DNA from 3 places in the Streptomyces sp. NBC_00271 genome. Region 1 is predicted to be linked to each of the others. Evidence: riboswitches for the same ligand, from Rfam matches in the RefSeq annotation. Region 1 holds a riboswitch; each other region holds the start of a gene.
What was found. A riboswitch is a leader RNA that binds a small molecule or an ion and turns the genes downstream of it on or off. The one in region 1 is predicted to bind S-adenosylmethionine.
Positions count from the first base shown of each region.

Region 2: another riboswitch for S-adenosylmethionine. It lies ahead of thrC (threonine synthase); the one in region 1 lies ahead of OG798_RS56750 (putative leader peptide).
Region 3: another riboswitch for S-adenosylmethionine. It lies ahead of OG798_RS17795 (aminotransferase class V-fold PLP-dependent enzyme); the one in region 1 lies ahead of OG798_RS56750 (putative leader peptide).

Region 1 is NZ_CP108070.1:9,528,412-9,531,613, forward strand. Features, by position in the region: gene OG798_RS43320 (YceI family protein) at 129-644, shown strand; gene OG798_RS43325 (glutathione S-transferase C-terminal domain-containing protein) at 708-1,397, opposite strand; gene OG798_RS56750 (putative leader peptide) at 1,550-1,630, opposite strand; SAM riboswitch class IV at 1,661-1,807, opposite strand; gene OG798_RS43330 (amino acid ABC transporter permease) at 2,277-3,202, shown strand, end outside.
Region 2 is NZ_CP108070.1:5,615,393-5,618,594, forward strand. Features, by position in the region: gene thrC (threonine synthase) at 1-1,315, opposite strand, end outside; SAM riboswitch class I at 1,333-1,479, opposite strand; gene OG798_RS25620 (glucosyl-3-phosphoglycerate synthase) at 1,658-2,602, shown strand; gene OG798_RS25625 (alpha,alpha-trehalose-phosphate synthase (UDP-forming)) at 2,716-3,202, shown strand, end outside.
Region 3 is NZ_CP108070.1:3,819,296-3,822,497, reverse strand. Features, by position in the region: gene qcrB (cytochrome bc1 complex cytochrome b subunit) at 1-307, shown strand, start outside; gene trpD (anthranilate phosphoribosyltransferase) at 463-1,527, shown strand; SAM riboswitch class IV at 1,712-1,828, shown strand; gene OG798_RS17795 (aminotransferase class V-fold PLP-dependent enzyme) at 2,022-3,202, shown strand, end outside.

The DNA of each region.
Region 1 (3,202 bases):
TTGAAGAACCGGCTAGCGTGGAGTCATCCAAATTTGGATGACCGCCTTGTCCCCACAGTCCCCGTGTGCCGCGCGCCCCGTGCGTCGCGCACCCCTGTGCACTGCCCGTAACCGTCTGGAGAACTCTCATGACCGTCGCCGTCGAAACCGGCCTGTGGCAGCTCGACCCCGCCCGTACCACCGTCGCCATCAAGCACAAGACGATGTGGGGCATGGTCACCGTGAAGGGCACCTTCACCGGAGTCGCCGGAGAGGGCGAGGTCCAGCCCGACGGGACCGCCCGCGGCACCATCACCCTGGATGTCGCGTCCCTGGACACGAAGAACGCCAAGCGGGACAAGCACCTCCGCTCCGCCGACCTCTTCGACGGCGACCGCCACCCCACGATCACCTTCGCCGTCCGCGACGCCGTCCTCGGTCAGGACGACACCGTGGAGATCAACGGGCAGCTGACCGTGCGCGGCATCAGCCGGCCGCAGCCCGTCACCGGCCGGGTGACCGGGGCGAGCGCCGACACCGTCACGCTCACCGCGGAGTTCACGGTGGACCGCGACCAGTTCGACATGGGCTGGAACCAGATGGGCATGATCCGCGGCCTGACGACCGTCACCGGCACGCTCGTCTTCACCCGCGCCAAGGGCTGAGCCGACGCGGCGCCGGGGCCCGGGCCTAGGCCCTACCGGCCCCGGCGACCTTGGCGTACGCGGTCAGCGCACCTTGCCGTGGAAGGCCGGGTGGGCGTCGAGCCGACGTACGTAGTCGCGGAGCCCACCGTACGGGGAGAGGGACTCCGTCGGGCCGAGTTGGGTCAGGGCCACCCAGAGGTCGACGTCCGCGGCCGTCAGCTCGTCGCCCAACGCGTAGACGCGCGAGGTGAGTTGCCGGTCCAGCGACTGGAGTGCCGCCGTGCGCGCAAGCGGCGGCGCGGCGGGGGTGACGTCCCGGTCGAGGAGTTCGCGCAAGGCGTCGATGTCCGCGATGAGGGCCGGTGGGTTCAGCCGGGGGAGGCGGGCGTCGCTCTGGCAGACCGGCAGCCCGGCGAGGTCACGCAGGATGTCCGGCGTGTGGTTGCTCACGATCCGCCCGCTCCAACGGTCGCACAGCGCGGGCGCGGTGAGCGGGCCGTCGTAGTGGTGCCAGGTGGCCTCGTACGCGCCGCGCAGTGCGGCGAACGCATCGGGTGTCTCGGCGGGAAGCGTCAGCAGCGTGGTGGCGACCGAGTCGTGGAGACCGAGCAGCTCCAGGGTGACCGAGATGCGCAGCGAGCGCGGACAGCCCTCGACGAGGTACAGCTGATAGCGGTGCGGCGCCGGGTAGAAACCGCCGGCCAGGCCGACGCCGATGCGGCTGCGGATGCGGTGGGGGCGAGGGGCGGCGAGCGAGACTGTCTTGGGCATGACTCTCCAGGCAACGTCGAAGCCCCCGCGGCCCGTTGGGCGGCGGTGGCGGAACGGAGTGACTGCGCTGACGTACGGGCCGGTCCGGATCGTGGGACGTGCCTGACCGGACGGACCGCGTGGACCAGTACGCGCTGGACGGACCGCCTGGACTAGTACGCGCTGGAGACCCGCTGCAGATCGATGTGCAGGCGCCTGGTCAGACCGTTCGCGCTCCTCCTGGCCATTCCCATCGCTCCCGTGTCCGGGGCTCGCGAGAGGCGAGACCACGCTTGCCCCGCCGCACCGGCGGGACCCGGTCGTCACCCGGGGCACCCCGTCGCGGTGGAAGGGTTGCCTGTCAGCGGGCCGGGGCCGATAACCGCGTCGAACGGGAGAAACCCGCACGACGGGCGCTGACAATCGTGACCGTCCCCGTCAGTCTCGGTGCGGTCCGCGGAGCAGTCAAGAAGGCATATGCGCGGTCTCACCACGTGGTCATTCCGGCCGGGGCGCGTTGACATTCGTTTGGGGCCATGCCTAACTTACGCCGCATCGGACCGGATCGATTCCGGTGCGTTCGAGGCCCAGCGGGGCGGAATGGTGACGGTGAACGCGATGTACGCAGCTGACGGGACGACCGCTTCGCGGCGCCACGGCTGCCCCGCCGCCGCACTGTGTTGTAGCTCCCGCGGCGCCCGCTGTCTCTGTCAGGGCTGACCGCTTACGCCTTCCGCGGCGTTGAACGTCCGCACGGCTCGACCCCTTTCGCCCGCCGCCCTGTCGGCGTGCCGTCGGTGAGCCTCTCCTCCCTCCGTACCCCCTGACATCCGTCTGTCCCCGCGCGCACCGCCGTCGTACGGGCCGGCGGCGGTGTGTCCGCATTCGTTGGAGCCCTCCATGAGTGAATCCCTGGGCTCCGCCGTGCCGTTGAGCACGACGGAGCCCCGCCCGGCCGCGGCACAGCGCGTGCTGCCCCTGCGCCACCCCGGCCGCTGGATCGCCTCGGCGATCGTGCTCGTCGTGGTCGCCCAGATCGTCCACGGGCTGGCGACCAACCCCTTCTTCCAGTGGGACCGGTTCCAGTACTGGTTCCTGCGTCCCACGATCCTCGACGGCCTGCTCATCACCCTCGAAGTGACGCTCTACAGCGCCGTGTTGGGCCTGCTCGGCGGCATCCTGCTCGCCCTGGCCCGACTCTCCGAGAGCCCCGTGCTGCGCGCGGTGAGCTGGGTCTACATCTGGCTGTTCCGCTCGGTGCCGCTCATCGTCGTCCTGCTGTTCCTCTACAACTTCAGCGCGCTCTACAAGACGCTGAGCCTCGGCGTCCCCTTCGGCCCCGCCTTCTTCACCTTCGACGAGTCCCGGCTCGCCACGGACATGGTCGTCGCGGTCGTCGGACTGAGCCTCAACGAGGCGGCGTACGCGGCGGAAGTGGTCCGCGGCGGCATCCTCTCCGTCGACCAGGGCCAGCACGAGGCGGCCTCCGCACTCGGTCTGCCCAAGAGCTACCAGTTCACGAGGATCGTGTTCCCGCAGGCGCTGCGCTCCATCACCCCGAACTACGTCAACCAGCTGATCGGCCTGATCAAGGGCACCTCGCTGGTCTTCTACGTCTCGCTGCTCGACCTCTTCGGCTCGGTGCAGAGCATGGGCTCCACCTACCCCGGCGACATCGTGCCGCTCCTGCTGGTCGCCACCGCCTGGTACCTGATCCTCACGAGCGTCGTGTCCGTCATCCAGTTCTACGTCGAGCGGTACTTCTCGCGGGGCGCGCTGCGCTCCCTCCCGCCGACCCCGTTGCAGAAGGTCCGCACCGGTCTGCG
Region 2 (3,202 bases), 3.9 Mb from region 1:
CTTCCCGGAAGGAGTCCAGGCTCGGACGAATGGTCGCCGTCAGCCCCGTACCGGCCACCGCGTCCAGCGTCTTCAGACCATCACCGGTGTTCAGAACGACGGTGGTCAGCGTCGGGTCGAGCAGCCCGCTCTCGATCAGCTTCTTCGTCACGCCCACCGTCACGCCACCGGCGGTCTCCGCGAAGATCCCCTCGGTACGCGCGAGCAACTTGATCGCATCGACGACCTGCTCGTCGTTCACGTCCTCCACGGCCCCACCCGTGCGCCGCGCGATGTCCAGCACGTACGGCCCGTCGGCCGGGTTGCCGATGGCGAGCGACTTGGCGATGGTGTTCGGCTTCTGGGGCCGTACGACGTCGTGGCCGGCCTTGTAGGCGACGGACACCGGCGAGCAGCCCTCGGCCTGGGCACCGAAGATCTTGTACGGCTTGTCCTCGACCAGTCCGAGCTTGATCAGCTCCTGAAGACCCTTGTCGATCTTCGTGAGCTGGGAGCCGGAGGCGATGGGGATCACCAGCTGGTCGGGGAGCTTCCACCCCAGCTGCTCGCAGATCTCGTACGCCAGGGTCTTGGAGCCCTCCGCGTAGTACGGCCGCAGGTTGACGTTGACGAAGCCCCAGCCCTCGCCGGCCGGGTCGCCGATCAGCTCGGAGCAGAAGCGGTTCACGTCGTCGTAGTTGCCCTCGATGCCGACGAGCTCGCCGCCGTAGATCGCGGCCATGACGACCTTGCCCTGCTCCAGGTCGTGCGGGATGAACACGCAGGAGCGGAAACCGGCCCGGGCGGCGGCGGCACCGACGGCGCCGGCGAGGTTGCCGGTGGAGGAGCAGGAGAGGGTGGTGAAGTCGAAGGCGCGGGCCGCTTCGATGGCCTGGGCGACGACGCGGTCCTTGAAGGAGTGCGTCGGGTTGCCGGAGTCGTCCTTGACGAAGAGCTTGCCGGCCTCGACGCCCAGCTCGCGGGCGAGGTTGTCGGCCTTGACGAGCTTGGTCCAGCCGGGGTTGATGTTCGGCTTGTCGGCGACGTCGGCCGGGACGGGCAGCAGCGGCGCATAACGCCAGATGTTCGCGGGGCCCGCTTCGATGCGCGCCCGGAGCTCTTCGGTTTCGTAGGCCGAGAAGTCGTACGCGATCTCCAGCGGGCCGAAACACTCCTCGCAGGCGAAGACCGGGCCGAGCGGCACGCGGTGCCCGCACTCGCGGCAGGAAAGCGCGGCGGCGGGTCCGAGATCCACACCGACTACGGTGGTGGTGTCGCCCGCGACAGGGTTCGTGGTGCTTGCAACAGTCGAACTTGCAACAGTCTGCGCAGCCATGGAGGCGAGGCCCTTTCTCCTCATCTTCCTCACGACGCACTTCGCCGTGAGACGGATTTGGCACCTTCCCTAGCCGGGAGCCTCGCCACATCAATGTGACAGGACCAGCTGGAGGGTTGCCGGGGCTTCATCGGGCCGTATCCCTCTGCCCCTCTGGATGAGCGGTATTCGGTTGTGTCGTGCGGTGGTGCGGTGGTCCGCAAATGATCTACGACATGCGATGGTCATCCGCGTTGTTCAAGACTGTAACCGAAGGCCAGGACAGTTGAGATAGTCGTCCGAACCGCGAGATGGATCACACCGTGAGACACCGGGTGATCAGACAGTGAGGAGCCGCAGACTGTGCTGAAGGAAACTGAGCGCTGGCTGAGCAATCGCTCCTGGTCCGTGACCGATCGCCCGCTCCACAGACTCATGTCCGCCAAACGGGCCACGGGCTCCTCGGTGAGCGTCGTCCTGCCTGCGCTGAACGAGGAGGAGACGGTCGGCGAGATCGTCGCCATCATCCGCCACGATCTGATGCAGCAGGTGCCCCTCGTCGACGAGATCGTCGTCGTCGACTCGGGCTCGACCGACCGCACCTCGCAGGTGGCCGCCGCGGCGGGCGCGCGCGTGGTGCACCGGGACGAGATCCTGCCGCGCATCCCGACCGTGCCCGGCAAGGGCGAGGTGCTGTGGCGTTCCCTCCTCGTGACGAGCGGGGACATCGTCTGTTTCATCGACGCCGACCTGAAGGAGTTCTCCTCGGACTTCGTCTCCGGGATCGTGGGGCCGCTGCTCACCGAGCCCGGTGTGGACCTCGTCAAGGCGATGTACGACCGTCCGCTCGGCGGTGCGGCGGGGCAGGGCGGCCGGGTCACCGAACTCATGGCCCGCCCCCTCCTCAACATGCACTGGCCGCAGCTGGCCGGCTTCGTGCAGCCGCTCGGCGGGGAGTACGCGGCCCGCCGCTCGCTGCTCGAACAGCTCCCCTTCCCCGTCGGGTACGGGATCGAGCTGGGCATGCTGGTCGACGCCCTGCACCTGGTGGGCCTGGACGCGCTCGCCCAGGTCGACGTGGGCGTGCGCAAGCACCGCCACCAGGACGGGCAGGCGCTGGGCCGGATGTCCGCCGCGATCTACCGCACGGCCCAGCTCCGGCTGGCCCGCGGCCACCTGATCCGCCCGGCCCTCACCCAGTTCGAACGGGGCGGGGACGGTTTCGAGCCGCGTACCTACTCGGTCGACACGGAGGAACGTCCCCCGATGGTCGAAATCGCCGAGTACCAGAAACGCAGGGCGGCGTAGAAGCGCCCCGTCAGGGGCGCGGGGAACTGCGCGACGAGCCCCCACCGGCCCGCAGACGGCATACGGCTGAAGGGAACGTTTGAGCGTTTCCACGTGGGGCTAAGTTTCGAGGCATGGCTTCAACGCAAGGCGCCCACAACATCCTCGTCGCCTCCAACCGCGGCCCGGTCACCTACGAGGTCCAAGAGGACGGCTCGCTGCGCGCCAAGCGCGGTGGCGGCGGGCTGGTCTCGGGCCTCTCCGCGATCGGGCCGGACGCGGGGGCCCTGTGGGTGTGCTCGGCGCTCGGCGACGGCGACCGCGAGGCGGTCCGGCGCGGGATCGCCGAGGACGGCGTACGGATGCTGGACATCGACGCCGACGTGCACGCGGACGCGTACAACGGCATCGCGAACTCCGTGCTGTGGTTCGTCCACCACATGCTGTACCAGACCCCGCTGGAGCCGGTCTTCGACGCGGAGTTCCGGCGCCAGTGGGCGTCGTACGAGGCGTACAACCGCGCGTTCGCCGAAGCGCTGGCCGCGGAGGCGGCGCCGGGCGCGGTGGTGATCGTCCAGGACTACCACCTGACCCTCGTCCCCGGGATGCTCCGCGAACTCC
Region 3 (3,202 bases), 5.7 Mb from region 1:
CCGCGACAAGGACAAGGTGCTGCACGGCCGCGAGTCGGGCATCATCAAGCGCCTGCCGCACGGTGAGTTCATCGAGGTGCACGAGCCGCTCAGCCAGGACGCCCTGCACACGCTCACCGCGCACGAGCAGTACCAGCCCGCCCAGATCGGCGCGACGGTCGACGAGAACGGTGTCGAGCGCAAGGTGAAGGGCACGGAGAGGCTGCGCTCCAAGCTCAGCGAGGGCTTCTACGGGGAGGACAGCCAGATCCCCAAGCCCACGGTCGAGGAGTACAAGGAGATCACGAGCGGCCACGGCCACCACTGATCTTCCGACCGGTTGACCGGTCTTCACTGATCGCCACGGCGAGAGCCTCCGTCCATTGCCTGGACGGGGGCTCTTTGCCGTCTCCGGGCCTGGATAGGGTGTTCCCATCTACACAAGGAGTCCCTTTGCCGGGACGACGGACCCAGGAGCGGCTTATGAGCGCTGTGAACCCCGCTGGAGGCAACACCGCGGCGGGCCGTTCCTGGCCCGTGGTGCTGAACGGCCTGCTCGAGGGCCGCGACCAGAGCGCGGACGACACGGCCTGGGCGATGGACCGGATCATGAGCGGCGAGGCGACGGACGCGCAGATCGCCGGGTTCGCGGTGGCGCTGCGGGCCAAGGGCGAGACGGTCGAGGAGATCTCCGGTCTGGTCCGGACGATGTACGAGCACGCCAATGTGATCGAGGTGCCGGGGGACACCGTCGACATCGTCGGTACGGGCGGTGACGGCGCGAAGACGGTGAACATCTCCACGATGTCGTCGATCGTCGTGGCCGGGACCGGCGCCAAGGTCGTCAAGCACGGCAACCGGGCCGCGTCCTCCGCGTCCGGTGCCTCGGACGTCCTGGAGAAGCTCGGCGTCAATCTGGACCTGACGACGAAGCGGGTGGCCGAGGTCGCGGAGGAGGCCGGGATCACCTTCTGCTTCGCGGTGAAGTTCCACCCGGCGCTGCGTCATGTCGCGGCGGCTCGGGGGCAGTTGGGGATCCGGACCACGTTCAACGTGCTGGGTCCGCTGACGAACCCGGCGCGGGTGAAGGCACAGGCCGTCGGAGTCGCGGACCTGCGTATGGCACCGATCGTGGCGGGCGTGTTCGCCGAGCGCGGCAACTCCTCGCTCGTCTTCCGCGGCGACGACGGCCTGGACGAGCTGACCACCACCGCGACGTCCCGGGTCTGGGTCGTCCGCGACGGCAAGGTCACCGAGGAGCGCTTCGACCCGCGTGACGTCGGCCTCGAACTCGTCCCCGTGGAGGCCCTGCGCGGCGCCGACGCGTCCTACAACGCGGACGTCGCCCGTCGCCTGCTCAACGGCGAGACGGGGCCCGTACGGGACGCTGTGCTGCTGAATTCCGCGGCGGCCCTCGTCGCCCTGTCCCCGACCGACGCGCCGCTCGCGGACCAGCTCCGCGCCGGGATGGCGAAGGCGGCGGAGGCGATCGACTCGGGGGCGGCGAAGCGGACGCTGGAACGCTGGGTGGCTGCGAGCCAGTCGTAGTCCGGTTGTTCGGCCGCGGGCTGGCGGGGGTTGCCCGCGCAGTTCTCCGCGCCCCCAAAAGGGGCGCGGAGAATTGCGCGATCTTTTGCGGGTCTGGGGGCGGAGACCCCAGGTAGGGACTCGGCGTCCCGGCATACGGACGTCGGGTTGCGGGGGGAAGATCTTGTGGCAGGATGCCGTATCAGGTCATGAGCGACAGCCATCAGGCCCCGGCCGGCTGTCCGGCAACCCTCCGTCCGTGGCGGGGTGCCCCGGGTGAAGACCAGGCCGTAGGCAGCGAGGTCTACGGCAAGCGCGGACCCCTCGAGAATCCCAGGGGTCCTGGTCGTTCGAGGGAGCCTTCTGTGAGCAAGCGAATGCGATAGGGCGTAGAGCCCCGCCTCCGCACACCCCTTTTGCCTTTCCTCCCTGCGCCGAGCCGCGCGGGTGCACAGCGGTACCCCCGTGCACCCGGCCCGCGCAGCGATTCCGCCTGCCTCTCACAGGAGCTCGCCATGTCTGTCTCCACCGCTGCCGCCAACCAGACCCTTTGCGCCCCTCTGCCCGTTCTGGGCCGAGATGTCACCGTCCCGCTCGTGACCGGCGGTGAGGTCACCTACGCCGCGCTCGACTACGCCGCCAGCGCCCCCGCCCTCCAGCGGGTGTGGGACGACGTCGCCGCGTACGCCCCGTACTACGGCAGCGTGCACCGCGGCGCCGGGTACCTCTCCCAGCTTTCCACCGACCTCTTCGAGAACGCCCGCAGGACCGTCGCGGAGTTCCTCGACTGCCGGGGCGACGACCAGGTCGTCTTCACCCGCTCCACCACCGACTCCCTCAACCTGCTCGCCGCCACGCTTCCGGCCGACTGCCAGGTGTTCGTCTTCGAGACGGAACACCACGCCTCGCTGCTGCCGTGGAAGGACGCCCGGGTCACCTACCTCGACGCGCCCCGCACCCCGCAGGAGGCCGTCACGGCCCTGGAGCGGGCCCTCGCCGCCCGCGACCCCCACGGCCCGGCCCTGGTCTGCGTCACCGGCGCCTCGAACGTCACCGGCGAGCTGTGGCCGGTGCGCGAGCTGGCCGCCGCCGCGCACGCGCACGGTGCCCGGATCGTCCTGGACGCCGCCCAGCTCGCCCCGCACCACCCGGTGTCGGTGCGGGACCTCGACGTCGACTGGGTCGCCTTCTCCGGGCACAAGCTGTACGCGCCGTTCGGCTCCGGCGTGCTCGCGGGCCGCGCCGACTGGCTGCGCGAGGCCGAGCCGTATCTCGCGGGCGGCGGCGCCAGCCGCAAGGTCACGCGGCGGGTGGACGGCGGTGTGGACGTGGAGTGGCACGAGAGCGCGGCCCGGCACGAGGCCGGTTCGCCGAACGTGATCGGCGCCTACTCCATCGCCTCCGCCTGCAAGGCGCTGACCGAGGCCGGTTTCGACACGCTCGTCGCCCGCGAGGAGCAGCTGATCGGGGCCGTCCGCGCCGGTCTGGCCGAGGTGCCCGAGGTCCGCGTCCTGTCGCTCTTCGGCGACGACGCCCCGCGCGTCGGCGTCATCTCGTTCGTCGTCGAGGGCTGGAACAGCTCGCACTTCGCGGCCGCGCTGTCCGCCGAGTACGGGATCGGGGTGCGGGACGGTCTCTTCTGCGCGCACCCGCTGCTGCGGACGCTGCTCGGCAGCGATCCGCAGACGCAGGGGGA